One region of the Mesorhizobium sp. CA4 genome, then DNA from elsewhere that is predicted to be linked to it. Evidence: predicted binding sites of a transcription regulator. Region 1 holds the regulator's gene; each other region holds the start of a gene.

Region 1 (4,725 bases):
TGCCTTCCGGCTTCACCTTGAACACCTCGCGGGCCTGCATGCGCCCGACTTCCTTGTTGTCGAAGGTCAGGTAGAACACGTCCTTGTTCTCGATCAGGCGGTCGTAGCCGACGACCGGGATGCCTTCGTCGAGCGCCTTCTGCACCGCCGGACCGATCGCCGAGGCATCCTGCGCCAGGATGATCAGCGCGTTGGCGCCCTGCGAGATCAGGCTTTCGACGTCGGTCAGCTGCTTGCCCGGATTGGACTGCGCGTCGGCCGAAATATACTTGTCGCCGGCGGCCTCGATGGCGGCCTTCATCGCGGCTTCGTCGGTCTTCCAGCGCTCTTCCTGGAAATTCGACCACGACACGCCGATCACCTTGTCCTTCGCCTCGGCGACCGACGCCAGCGTCAGCGACATGGCAACGCCCGCCAGAATGGCGGCTGCGAATTTCTTCATGATATCCTCCCTGCGCCGTGCGGCGCGACCCTGACTGGCCCGAAGGCCGGCACAGAGGCTTTTTTTCGAGCCTCAAAAAAATATTGGTCCAGCAAAACGACCCTGTCAACTGCGATTTTGATGGGTTTTGATGGGTCCAGGCATTTTTTCGACGTCCGCAATAATAATGACATGGACCTTGGCTTCTGCCACAATCCCTAGCGTGTCAGCGACAGGCCATGGCATCATCACAAGGCCGCGATGACCGGGAGGACGTGCAGGACAATGTCGGTCGGAATCCGTCACGACGATTTGCGCCGGCGCAACCGCGCCATGGTGATTTCGGCGGTGCGCCGCGCCGGCCAGCCATCGCGGACGGAGATTGCCGCCACCACCGGGCTCAGCCACTCGACCATTTCGGCGATCTCCGCCGATCTGATCCAGGAGGGCATCCTCGCCGAAAGCAAGGCCAGCGAGCCGACGGCGTTGAAACGCGGCCGGCCGCAGGTCGGCCTGGCGCTGAACCCCGAAGCCGCCGCGGTGCTGACCGTGGTTTTGTCGCTGAACTTCCTGTCGGTTGCCGTCATCGACTATGCCGGCCAGGTGGTTTCCGAGGAGCAGCATCGCCTGGACACGCTCGTCATGCCGCGCGATGAGCTGATCGGCGAATGCATGGCGATTGTCCGGCGCCGGCTGCAGGATCCCGACCTCGACGTGGGCAGCGTCGCCCGCATCGCCATGGGCATTCAGGGCATCACCGATACCCATTCACGCGCCATGCTGTGGTCGCCGATCACGCCGCTGACCGATATCCCCTTTGCCGATCTCCTCGAGAAGGAATTCGGCATCCCGGCCACCACGGAGAACGACTGCAACATGATGGCGGTGGCGCTGCAGTGGCGCGATCCCGAGCGCTATCGCGACGACTTCATCGCCATCCTCTTGTCGCACGGCATCGGCATGGGCCTGGTGTTGAAGGGCGCGCTGTTCACCGGCACGCATTCCTCGGGCGGTGAGTTCGGCCATATGATCCATCGTCCGGGCGGAGCGCTTTGCCGCTGCGGCCGCCGCGGCTGCGTCGAGGCCTATGCCGGCAATTATGCCATCTGGCGCAGCGCCATGGGCATAAGCGAGGATGCCACGCCGACCGATGTCGGCGACGCCGACATGCGCGCGCTTGCCGCAAAGGCGCGTCAGCAGGATGGCCCCGAGCGCGAGGCCTATCGCCGGGCCGGCGAGGCGCTCGGCTTCAGCCTCGGCAGCCTGTTCGCCCTCATCGATCCGGCGCCCGTCGCCATGGTCGGCGTCAGCGCGGCCGCCTTCGACCTGATCGAACCGGCGCTGCGCGAGGCGATCGCCCAGACGGCCGGCGGCCAGCACTCCGAATCGATCTCCTTCGACACTGAGCCGAACGAACTGCCGCTGATCCGCGAAGGCTGCGCCATGCGCGCGCTGACCTTCGTCGACCAGGAGATTTTCGCGCCGGGAGGCCAGGCAAGAGCGGGCAAGCACGTCGAATAGCGGCGAGCCAGATGCCGGGATACGCTGAGATTCAGGTCAGGCCGAGTCGAGAATGGTGGGTTCCGAGAACCGGAACGGAGCGTACCTTAGGCACGTGAGTACCGGAGGCGCAGGAAGTCGCCGTTCGCCGGCCGGCCTCACCTGAATCTCGGCGTATCCCCCTAATCTTCCCTGATCGCGTAACCCGCCCCGCGGATGGTGCGGATGACGTCCGGCATGCGGCCGTTGTTGACGGCCTTGCGCAGGCGTCCGACATGGACGTCCACGGTGCGCTCGTCGATATAGATCGTCTCGCCCCAGACATTGTCGAGCAGCTGGCTGCGCGAGAACACGCGACCGGGGTGGCGCATCATGAATTCGAGCAGGCGGAACTCGGTCGGGCCGAGCCTGATCTCGCTCTTCTTGCGGTAGACGCGGTGCGACTCGCGGTCGAGCACGATGTCGCCGACCTTGAGCACGCTGGACAGCACCTCCGGCTTGGCGCGGCGCAGCAGCGCCTTGACGCGCGCCATGAACTCCGGCGTCGAGAACGGCTTGACCAGATAATCGTCGGCGCCGGTCGAGAGGCCGCGCACGCGGTCGCTTTCTTCTCCGCGCGCCGTCAGCATGATGATCGGCAGCCGCTCGGTCTCGGGCCGCATCCTCAGACGCCGGCAGAGCTCGATGCCGGAAACCGCCGGCACCATCCAGTCGAGCACGAGCAGGTCGGGAACGTTTTCCTGAAGGCGGATTTCGGCCTCGTCGCCGCGGGTCACCACTTCGACCTGGTAACCCTCGGATTCGAGATTGTAGCGGAGCAGCACCCCCAGCGGCTCCTCGTCCTCCACCACCATGATGCGTGGCGCGATCATCTGGCAGTTACCCCTGTCAGGCCGCCGGCGCCGACATTGCCGTCTCGTCCTGCTTGGGGCGGTTGGCGGGCAATTGCGTGCCGGTCAGCACATAGTAGGCGTTCTCGGCGATGTTGGTCACATGATCGCCGATGCGCTCGAGATTCTTGGCGCAGAACAGAAGATGCGTGCAAGCGGTGATGTTGCGCGGATCTTCCATCATGTAGGTCAGGAGCTCGCGGAAGACGGATGTGTATTTGACGTCGATGCGCTCGTCGTCGTTGCGAAGCTTGGCCAGCGCCGTGGCGTCGCCCACCGTATATTCCTGGATCACGGCCTGGACCTGGATCAGCACCATCTGCGCCATGGAATCGATCGAATGCGTGAGGTCGCGCGGCGCGGCGCTGACGCCGACCGAGCCGACGCGCTTGGCGATGTTCTTGGCGAGATCGCCGATGCGTTCGAGGTCACCCGCCATGCGGATCGAGCCGACCACGTTGCGAAGATCATCGGCCATCGGCTGGCGCTTGGCGATCAGCGTAATGGCGCGGTCGTCGAGTTCGCGCTGACGCGCGTCCATGATGGCGTCGTCGGAGACGACGCGCTGCGCCAGCGCATTGTCGGTCTCGAGCAGCGCCCTGGTCGATGCGCCGACCATGGAGGCGGCGAGATCGCCCATGTCATTGATGAGCCGGCTGATCTGCCTCAGATCTTCGTCGAAGGAAGCGACGGTATGTTCGGCCATGATGATGTCCTCGTATGAGCTCAGCCGAAGCGGCCGGTGATGTAGTCCTGGGTGCGCTTCTCGCGGGGCGAGGTGAAGATCTTCTCGGTCCGGTCGAACTCCACCAGCTCACCCAGATACATGAACGCCGTCTGCCGCGACACGCGCGCCGCCTGCTGCATGTTGTGGGTGACGATGACGATCGTGTAGTCGACCTGCAATTCGTCGATCAGTTCCTCGATCTTGGCGGTCGACAGCGGATCCAGCGCCGAGGCCGGCTCGTCGAGCAGGATGACCTCGGGCTTCACTGCCACGGTGCGGGCGATGCACAGGCGCTGCTGCTGGCCGCCCGAGAGGCTGAGGCCGCTGGCGTTGAGCTTGTCCTTGACCTCGTTCCACAGTGCCGCGCGCTTCAGCGCCTGCTCGACGCGGCTGTCCATCTCGGCCTTGCTGATCTTCTCATAGAGCCTGACGCCGAAGGCGATGTTTTCGTAGATCGACATCGGGAACGGCGTCGGCTTCTGGAACACCATGCCGATCTTGGTCCTGAGTAGGTTGAGGTCCTGCGAGCGGTCGAGGATGTTCTTGCCGTCGAGCAGCACCTGGCCCTCGGCGCTCTGCTTCGGATAGAGCTCGTAGATGCGGTTGAGCACCCGCAGCAGCGTCGACTTCCCGCAGCCCGACGGGCCGATGAAGGCCGTCACGCTGCGCTCGGGCAGGGACAGGTTGATGTCCTTCAGCGCTTTCGACTGGCCATAGTAGAAATTGAGGTTCTTGACCTCGATCTTGGCCTTCTCGACGGTCGTCTCGGCTGCGTTCAGGTCGGTGGACAACATCGGTTTCATCTGTCCTCTCTGCGTCCGGTTAGGCTGCGGGCGATGATGCTCAACCCGAGAACCGTCAGGGTGATTATGAGTGCGCCCGTCCAGGCCAGCTGCTGCCATTCCTCGTAAGGGCTGAGAGCGAACTGGAAGATGGTCACCGGCAGGCTGGCCATCGGGGCATTGAGATTGCTCGACCAGAACTGGTTGTTGAGCGCGGTGAAGAGAAGCGGCGCCGTCTCGCCGGAGATGCGGGCGATCGCCAAAAGGATGCCGGTGACGATGCCGGACAGCGCCGCGCGGTAGGCGACCGAGCGGATCACCACCCAGCGCGGCGCGCCGATGGCGGTACCGGCTTCGCGCAGCGCGTTGGGCACGAGATTCAGCATGTCTTCGGTGGTGCGCACC
Region 2 (4,725 bases), on a different contig from region 1:
GATCAGTCCGGTCACGCAGATCCCGCCGAACAGCGCTGAGCCGATATTGGCGATGCCCTGCGCCACCAGTTCGCAGTTGGACCGGTGCCGTCGTCCGGTCATACCGTCCGCGACTACGGCGGAAAGCAGCGATTCGATTGCTCCGAGCAGGGCGAAGGAAATTGCGTCGGGCACCACGGAGACGAGCTTCTGCGCATCGAGCGCCGGAAGAGCCGGATCCGGTAACATCCGCGGAATGCCGCCGAATTGCGTTCCGATCGTCTCTACGGGAAGACCGAGAAGCGTCGTCGCCAGCGAGGCCGCAGTCACCGCGATCAGGAGGCCCGGCCACGAAGGGCGCCAGCGCTTCATGGCCACGATGATCCCTATCGTCAGCGCGGCGAGCGCAATGGCCGCCGGATTTGCCGTTCGGGCCGCCTTGCCGAGCGCGATAAGCCGCGGCAGCAGGTCGCCTGGTTCCTTGCCTGGCAGCGCCAGGCCGAACAGGTCGTGCAACTGGCTGGACAGGATGATGACGGCGATGCCCGCCGTGAAACCCACCGTCACCGGATAGGGAATGAACTTCACATAGGCGCCGAGCCTCAGATAGCCGGCCGCGAGCAGGAAGGCGCCGGCCATGAGCATTGCCAGGATCAGCCCGTCGACACCGTGCCGGTCGACCGTCGAGGCCACGACCACGATGAAGGCGCCGGCGGGCCCGCCGATCTGGAAACGGCTGCCGCCAAGCGCGCCGACGATGAAACCGCCGATGATCGCCGTAAACAGTCCGCGCTCGGGCTCCACATGCGAGGCGATCGCGATCGCCATCGACAGCGGCAACGCCACGATGGCGACCGTCAGGCCGGCGATCACATCGGCCCTCAGCTGCTTGAGGTGGTAGCCCTCGCGCAGCACCGTCACCAGCTTTGGTGTGAACAGCTCGGCGAAGGTCGGCCGTGCTTGGTGGTGAATTGCCCGCCGCGCCTGATCCATGAACTGCTTCCGCTCCACAGGGCGGCGGGATCGTCGGCTGGATGTCGGCGGTCGCCGTCGCGATAAACCGTTGCGACGCCGCATCGCTGCCCGAAAACCGGTAACGGTTCCCGAGGCGGATGCGGTTGCGGCTCAGCCCTGCGGGTTCTGTGCCACGGTGGCCTTGAGGCGCACGCCCCTGCCGCCGCGTTCGCTGGTCTGGTTCTCGCCGATCAATTCCACCCCGACCTCATCGAGGGCATGGATGACCTTCATTAGCGTGTCGACGACGCCTCGCACGACGCCTTCGCTCGCTTCCATACGCTGTATCGTCGGAAGCGAAACGCCGGCGCGCTCGGCAAGCGTTCGCTGGTCGATACCGGCCAACGCCCTTGCGGCGCGCATCTGCGCAGCAGTGATCATCGGCCAGAACCTTTGTCTGAGTCTGCGATATCAATGGGTAATACAAGCATAGTGATGTTTCAAGCGTCATTTAATGTAGATGAGACATTGGTTATTCGCTATCCTTAACGACCTTGCGTCGCTGCAGCAGCCGCGCCGCGAGCCAGCACAGCATGGCCCAGGCAAAGCCCGCGCACCAGCCGGCAAGCACATCGGACGGCCAGTGCACCCCGAGATAGACGCGGCTGGCGCCGACCAGCACGGTGGTGAGCACCGCGAGGCCGAGCACGAAGACCTTCGTCCTGCGGTCCGGCAGGAAGCGGGCCGTCAAGGAACCGAGCGTCAGATAGGTTACCGCCGACAGCATCGCGTGGCCGCTCGGAAAGGACAGCGACGTCTCGTTGACGAGATGCGAGACGAGATCGGGCCGCGGCCGGTCGACCTCGAATTTGAGCAGGCTCGAAAGCACTTGCCCGCCCGCCACCGCCGCGAACATGAACAGCGCTGTCGAAGGTCTGCGGATCAAGAGCAGATAGAGGATGGTCGCCGTCGTGATCAGCACCAGCACAGCGGTGCTGCCCAGCGCGGTGACGTCGCGCACCGCGCCCTCCAGCCAAGGCGGACCGATCGGGCTGTCCGGCTGCCCGGCATGGCGGAAGGCGAGCAGGATTTCCGTGTCGAAGGCGTGCGGGGTCGTGGCGCGCGCCAGCTCCAGGAGTTCCACCAGGCCCCATAGCCCGCCGGCAATCACCAGCCCGGCCAGCAGCACCGGGAATTCCAACTTGTTGAGGAGCGCGTTGGCGGTCGATTTCATTCGGGCCTTCGGGTCCAGCTACAGCCGCTGAATATAGGGCCCGAGCGTGATCAGCGCGACGGCGGCGATCGCCAGCACGATGCCGGTCGCCTGCAAGGCATTGAGCCGTTCGCCGTAGAAGGCGAGCGCCACGACATTGACGGCGACAAGCTGGATCACCGCCGACAGGCTGAACGACACCGACATGCCGAATTCGCGCACCAGCCTGAGCATGATCAGATTGCCGGCCGAGTAGAGCGCCAGCGTCAAAAGCAGCTTGGCCAAGCTCGGCGCCAGCCCCCATTGCTTGGCCGCCATTGCCGCCAGCAGGAACATCACGGTCGAAATGCCGAGCTGCGCCAGTCCCCAGAAACTCACCCGCCATCCCCTTTTCAAGTGCCGTCGCCACGCCTGCCGCAGCCCTTGTTTCCCGAAGCGGGCGAGGCCGTCAAGCCGATCGCGGTCGATCGTTCGCCCATTTGGAGGATCCAAGCCGGCCGCCGCTGCTCAGCCGGCAAACAGCCATTACGATTCAATCACAATGATGTCACGAAAATGTGATCGGCGCGCTTTAGGGGTCGAGAGGTCGAAATCCCAGCCACCTCAAGAAGCCAGAGGAACAGCTATGACCGTGACCCCTGAGACCCGCTTCCGCACCAGCCAGCTCGAGGACAATGACGGCCCGCCCGTCAATCCCACCGACAACCGCACCATGGGCGAGATCATCGCCGCGCGTTTCTCGCGGCGCGGCTTCCTGAAGGGCTCGCTGGCCGTCTCGGCCATCGCCGCAACCGTCAGCCCGCTGGCGTTGGTCGCCGCCGACGAAGCGCGCGCCACCGAGGCCTCGGCTTTCAAGTTCGACGAGCTCGAAGCCGGCATCGACGACAAGCACCATGTCGCGCAGGGCTATGATGCCGACGTGCTGTTGCGCTGGGGCGATCCGCTGTTTGGCGATTCGCCGGAGTTCGACCCGCTGAAGCAGTCGGCCGAAGCCCAGGCGAAACAGTTCGGCTACAACAACGACTATGTCGGCTATATCCCGATCGACGGCTCGGCCGAGCATGGCCTTTTGGTCGTCAACCACGAATACACCAATCCGCATCTGATGTTCCCCGACATCGTTTCGATCGTGGAGAAGGACGGAAAGAAGAAGGCCGAGGTCGCGCCGCTCTCCAAGGAGCAGGTCGATGTCGAGATGGCCGCGCATGGCGGCACCATCGTCGAGATCCGCAAGCAAGACGGCAAATGGCAGGTGGTGCGCGACGGCAAGCTCAACCGCCGCATCATGTCGACCACCGAGATGGCACTGTCCGGCCCGGTCGCCGGCCACGACCGCGTCAAGACCAATGCCGACCCGTCCGGCACCAAGGTCTTCGGCACGCTCAACAATTGCGCCGGCGGCGTCACGCCCTGGGGCACTTATGTGATGGCCGAGGAGAACATCCACGGCTATTTCTCGGGCGAATTGCCGGAGGGCCACAGGGAAGCGGCCAATTACAAGCGCCTCGGCATCCCCGAAGGCGCTTATGAGTGGGGCGCGCATTACGACCGCTTCAACCTTGCCAAGGAGCCGAACGAGCCCAATCGTTTCGGCTGGATCGTCGAGGTCGACGTCAACGATCCGAACTCGGTGCCTAGAAAGCGCACCGCCATGGGCCGCTTCAAGCATGAGGGCGCCGAGTCGATCGTCGCCAAGGACGGCCGCGTCGTCTTCTATCTCGGCGACGATGAGCGCTTCGACTATGTCTACAAATTCGTCACCGCCGGCACGTTCAACCCCAACGACCGCGCTGCCAACATGAACCTGCTCGACGACGGCACGCTCTATGTCGCCAAATTCGCCGAGGACGGTTCGGTGGAATGGATGCCGATCGTGTTCGGGAAGGCGCCGCTGACGGCGGAGAACGGCTTTGCTTCCCAAGCCGACGTTCTCATCGAGACGCGGCGCGCCGCCGACCTGCTCGGCGCCACCAAGATGGACCGGCCGGAGGACATCCAGCCCAATGCCGGCAATGGCAAGGTCTATGTCATGCTGACCAACAATTCCAAGCGCAAGGCCGCGCAGGTCGACGCCGCCAATCCCCGCGCCGACAATGCCTTCGGCCACATCATCGAGATCGTCGAGGACGGCGGCGATTTCGCCGCAACCAAGGGCAAGTGGGAAGTGCTGTTAAAATGCGGCGATCCTTCCGTGGCCGATGTCGGCGCCACCTTCTCGACGGCGACCACCGCCCATGGCTGGTTCGGCATGCCGGACAATTGCGCCGTCGATTCCGCCGGGCGCCTGTGGGTCGCCACCGACGGCCAGGGTCCGAAGGCCACCGGCCGCACCGACGGCCTCTGGGCCGTCGACACCGAGGGTGCGGCGCGGGCAACGTCGAAGCTGTTCTTCCGCGTGCCGATCGGCGCCGAAATGTGCGGTCCGCTCTTCGCGCCCGACGACCAGACGGCTTTCGTCGCCGTGCAGCATCCGGGCGATGGCGGCGAGGACTGGGAAGGGTTCGGCCGCCCCTCCTACTACGAGGATCCGTCGACCCGCTGGCCGGACTTCAAGCCGGACATGCCGGTGCGTCCGTCCG
Region 3 (4,725 bases), on a different contig from region 1:
GATTGAACGACAGAATCGCTTTCGAGCGCGTGAGCTTCAGCTATGCCAATGAGGAGCAGCGCGCGGCGGTGCTGCACGCTGCGAGCTTCGACATTGTGAGCGGCCGCTCGACGGCGCTGATCGGCCGGTCCGGCGCCGGCAAGACGACGATCGTCAACCTGCTCTGCCGCTTCGTCGAGCCGGATGGGGGCAGGATCCTCGTCGGGGGCGTGCCGCTCAGCGAGATCGATCCGGCCGACTGGCGCCGCAACATTGCGCTCGCCAGCCAGGAGCTGGAACTGGTCGACGGCACCATCCTCGCCAACATCACCTACGGCAAGGACACGGCGAGCGCCGAAGAGGCCCGCCGCGCGGCCGAGCTTGCCGAGGCGCATGGCTTTATCGAAACACTGCCGCAAGGCTACCAGACCGTCGTCGGCTATCGCGGCGTCAACCTGTCGGCTGGGCAAAGACAGCGCATCGCGCTCGCCCGCGCCCTTGTGCGCGATCCCGATATATTGATTCTCGATGAGGCCACCAACGCGGTGGACGGGCTTTCGGAAGCCGCGATCGTCGAGACGCTGAAATCGCGCGCCGGCCGTCGCACCACGATCGTCATCAGCCATCATCACTCGACGATCTCCTTCTGCGACGACCTGGTGATCCTGGAGCACGGCCGGGTGAAGAAGCAAGCGCCGTTTGCCGAGATGGCGACGCTCAGCATGGATGAATTGTATCGGCCGGAGTGAGGAGCGAGCGGGGGCACTATTTGCTCAGCACGCGGCTGCCCTCTCGGCTCCAACAACCGCCCACTCAACTCGTATGCGCGACGAGCTTTTCCACCGTCTCGGGGAAGAAATCCGGCGCCGAGTGGCGCTTGCCAAACATCATGTCGTACTGGATGAGCCGGAAATCGTTGATCTGCGGATCGATCTGCTTCTGCCTCGCCCAATCCGGCGTGGCGTCGCCCGCGGACGACAGGAGCAGGTTGCGGTCGACCACCCGATAACGCTCGCGCAGCGCGCCGAGGAAGCCGGTGTAGTAGGGGTGGGTGATGCCTGCCGTGGTCAGGATGTGGTAGGGCAGGAAGGCCGGGCTCACCGAGCCTAGGTTCTTCACCGGGCCGGAGCGGTTCGACCAGATGATCAGCGGCGTGTCGTGGTGTTCGAGCGCGGCGTCGGCGCTAGGCTCCTTGCGCGGCGCGACGTTGTCCTTGAGGAAGCCGGTCTCGACATAGACCGGGCCGAGCGGCGGCAGGTGGTCGCCGAAGAAAGCGATGATGGTCGGCCGCCGGCGCGCTTTCGCCCAGTCGATCAGCCGCTGCAGGCCCCGGTCGGCATCGGCTGAACCCTCGGTATAGGAAAGCAGCGATTCCCGCGCCCAGGAACTGATCGGCGCATCGACCGAATGCGTCGGATTGTAGTAGCGGTAGGGCTCGTAAGGGCCGTGGTTCTGCAGGCTGACGGCGAACAGGAACACCGGATCGTCGCTGGCGTCGGCCTCGCGGATGATCTCGGCGGTCATCGCCGCGTCGGAAGCCAGCGGCCCGCGCTTCTCCATCGGCGGCAGCGTCTCTTCCGAGCGGAAGTCGTTGAAGCCGAAATCGGCATAGACGGCGCCCCGGTTCCAGAACCAGTTGGTGCCCGGGTGGATGGCATGCGCCCGGTAGCCCTCGCTCTTCAGGAAGGTCGCCAGCGAGGGCGTTGGGGTGCGCACATATTGCTGATAGGGGATCGAGCCGGCCGGCAGGAAAGCGTTGGAAAAGCCGGTCAGCGCCTCGAACTCAATATTGGCGGTCATGCCGCCAAACTCGGGCGAGAACATCGAGCCGGAGCGCAAGGCGCGCACTGTCGGGATCGGGTCGGGCTTGATGATGACGCCGGGCAGGTGCGTCGGATCCCAGAAGGATTCGCTCATCACCACGACGATATCCGGCTTCTCGTCCGGCACGGAAGCGGCGACGTCGGGCCGCTGGATCGCGGCCATTGCCTTTTCGGAATAGCCGGGCGGCGCCGAGACATGCGCCATCGGCACGTTCATCGCGAAGGCGAGCGCAAAGCCGTTGGAGGCGTAGTTCTCCTTCTGGTCCCACATGATCGGGATGATCTGCAGCCGGTCGCGCGTCCACGAGAAGGTGGCATAGTCCATGATCGAGACGAAGAAAGCGAGCAGCGGCACGGCAAGCGCCAGCCGCGCCAGACGGCCCTTGCGGCTAAGGATCGGCACACGTCGGCGCCAGGTTCGCCAGCAATAGACGAGCAGCGTCAGGCCGCCGACGATGGCCGCGGCGAGCATGATGGCGGTCCACGGCCGTTCGCGCACCAAAAGCGGCATCAGCGCCATGATCTGGCGGGCAAACAGGAAATCCGTGGGATAGAGCGGGTCGCCGAGATAATGCGATTTCTGGTGGCCGACAAAGGCAAGCGCCAGCGTCAGCGGCGCCACGATCATCAGGCTCTGATGGCTGCGGCCCAGTACCGCGTCAAGCCCGACCAGCACCAGCGCGAAGACGACGATGGTGGTCCAGCCCGGCTTGAAGGGCTGCAGGAAGAAATCGACCGTGCCGAAGAAATCGCCGCGCACGATCCATTCGATCGCGAATACGAGCAGGGCGGAGGCAAGAAGCGTCGTCAGGCCGTAGCGTACAGTCGGCCATGTCCGTCCGGGCAGATAGCCGGTGGACGGATCGTCTTCCAAAAATCCCGGTACGGGCCTGGCCGCGCCTTTCCTGATACTTGCCACTGTGTTTTCCCCCAGGCCACGCAACACGCCTTCCACGCCCGTCACGCTTCTGTCATTGAAATGTCACGCAAAGCTAGCGCCTGTGGCTGAAATAAGAAGAGCCAGCAACCCAAACGTGAGCGGTTTTCATCAGGTGTGATCGCCAAAAAGCCTTTCGGAACAGGCATTCAGCCAGCTTTTCCAGCTGAAATACGGGTCGAAGGGCCGCCGGCGGGCTTGACTTGGCCGTCCGCCTTGCGCCAGAGGCAGGGAAAAACCAGCCTCTGGAGAGACTTCAAATGGCCGTCGCATTCACCTTTCCGGGACAGGGCAGCCAGGCCGTCGGCATGGGCAAGGACCTCGCCGATGCCTTCCCGGAAGCCCGCCGCGTGTTCGAGGAAGTGGACGCCGCACTCGGCGAAAAACTGTCGAAACTGATCTGGGAAGGGCCGGAAGAGACGCTGACGCTGACCGCCAACGCCCAGCCGGCGCTGATGGCGGTCTCGCTGGCGGCGATGCGCGCGCTCGAAGCGCGCGGCTTCTCTTTGAAGGACAAGGTGGCTTATGTCGCCGGCCATTCGCTTGGTGAATATTCCGCGCTTGCCGCGGCCGGCTTCGTTTCGGTTGGCGACGCCGCCAAGCTTTTGCGCACCCGCGGCAACGCCATGCAGGCGGCGGTCCCGGCCGGCGAGGGCGCCATGGCGGCGATCATCGGGCTGGAGCAGGCCGATGTCGAAGCGGCATGCGCGGAAGCAGCCAAGGGCTCCGTCTGCCAGGTCGCCAACGACAATGGCGGCGGCCAGCTGGTGATTTCGGGCGCCAAAGCGGCGGTTGAGCTGGCGGCGAAACTGTGCACCGAAAAGGGCGCCAAGCGGGCGCTGATGCTGCAGGTGTCCGCCCCCTTCCACTCGGCGCTGATGACGCCGGCGGCCGACATCATGCGCGAAGCGCTGGCCGGTGTCGCCAAATCCGCGCCCGTGGTTCCGATCGTCTCCAACGTCACCGTGACCCCGACCAGCGACCCAGACGAGATCGCCCGCCGCCTGGTCGAGCAGGTGGTTGCCCGGGTGCGCTGGGGCGAGACGGTGGAATGGTTCGGCGCCAATGGCGTTGCGACGCTTTACGAGGTCGGCGCCGGCAAGGTGCTGTCGGGCCTGGCACGCCGCATCAACCGTGAGATCGCCACCGGCGCGGTGGGCACGGCGGCGGAAGTCGAGGCCGCGCTGGCGGCTTTGGGGTGAGGCCCCGTTTTCGTCATTCTAGGGCGGAGCAAGGAGCGAAGCGACGCAGCGCAGACCCTAGAATCCATGCCGTGACTTGGAAGTGCCGCCGCGGTGCAGAATTCTGCTCCGTTGCATCCTTCGGCCAATGTCACGGCATGGATCCTCGGGTCTACGCGTCCGCTTCGCTCCCGCTCCGCCCGTGGATGACGACGGGAAGGAGGCCTTCGCCAATGTCCGACGCTTGTCTAGCGTGACTTGGACGATATGACGTATACGGAACGCGACTGCTTGCAGCCGTCTGGAAAAATGAGGTTGAAGATATGTTCGAACTGACCGGCCGCAAGGCGCTCGTCACCGGCGCATCGGGAGGCATCGGCGAGGCGATCGCCAGGGTGCTGCACAGCCAGGGTGCGATCGTTGGTCTGCACGGCACGCGCGTTGAAAAGCTCGAGGCGTTGGCCGGCGAGCTCGGCGATCGTGTAAAGCTCTTTCCGGCTGATTTGACGAACCGCGACGCGGTCAAGGCGCTCGGTCAGAAGGCGGAAGCCGAGCTCGAGGGCGTCGACATCCTGGTCAACAATGCCGGCATCACCAAGGACGGCTTGTTTGTGCGCATGTCGGACGCCGACTGGGACAGCGTGATCGAGGTCAACCTCACCGCCGTGTTCCGGCTCACCCGCGAGCTGACGCATCCGATGATGCGCCGCCGCCATGGCCGCATCATCAACATCACCTCGGTGGTCGGCGTCACCGGCAATCCCGGCCAGACCAATTACTGCGCCTCCAAGGCCGGCATGATCGG

Evidence for each region. The regulator PhoB, encoded in region 1, activates phosphate uptake and scavenging genes when phosphate is short. The targets are predictions, from matches to a motif close to TGTCATNNANCTGTCAT.
Region 2: LB528_RS22675 (PhoX family protein) is a predicted target of PhoB. The motif match lies at 2,671-2,687, and genes of this name have one in related genera.
Region 3: LB528_RS24225 (LTA synthase family protein) is a predicted target of PhoB. The motif match lies at 2,772-2,788, and genes of this name have one in related genera.

What each region holds. Positions count from the first base shown of each region.
Region 1 covers NZ_JAIUHK010000004.1:94,954-99,678, reverse strand. The annotation lists gene xylF (D-xylose ABC transporter substrate-binding protein) at 1-442, opposite strand, end outside; gene LB528_RS04810 (ROK family protein) at 707-1,942, shown strand; gene phoB (phosphate regulon transcriptional regulator PhoB) at 2,104-2,793, opposite strand; gene phoU (phosphate signaling complex protein PhoU) at 2,810-3,517, opposite strand; gene pstB (phosphate ABC transporter ATP-binding protein PstB) at 3,538-4,341, opposite strand; gene pstA (phosphate ABC transporter permease PstA) at 4,338-4,725, opposite strand, start outside.
Region 2 covers NZ_JAIUHK010000031.1:15,796-20,520, reverse strand. The annotation lists gene LB528_RS22695 (SulP family inorganic anion transporter) at 1-972, opposite strand, end outside; gene LB528_RS22690 (helix-turn-helix domain-containing protein) at 1,105-1,374, opposite strand; gene LB528_RS22685 (phosphatase PAP2 family protein) at 1,466-2,167, opposite strand; gene LB528_RS22680 (hypothetical protein) at 2,186-2,524, opposite strand; gene LB528_RS22675 (PhoX family protein) at 2,772-4,725, shown strand, end outside.
Region 3 covers NZ_JAIUHK010000035.1:24,429-29,153, forward strand. The annotation lists gene LB528_RS24220 (ABC transporter ATP-binding protein) at 1-728, shown strand, start outside; gene LB528_RS24225 (LTA synthase family protein) at 793-2,721, opposite strand; gene fabD (ACP S-malonyltransferase) at 3,000-3,941, shown strand; gene fabG (3-oxoacyl-[acyl-carrier-protein] reductase) at 4,244-4,725, shown strand, end outside.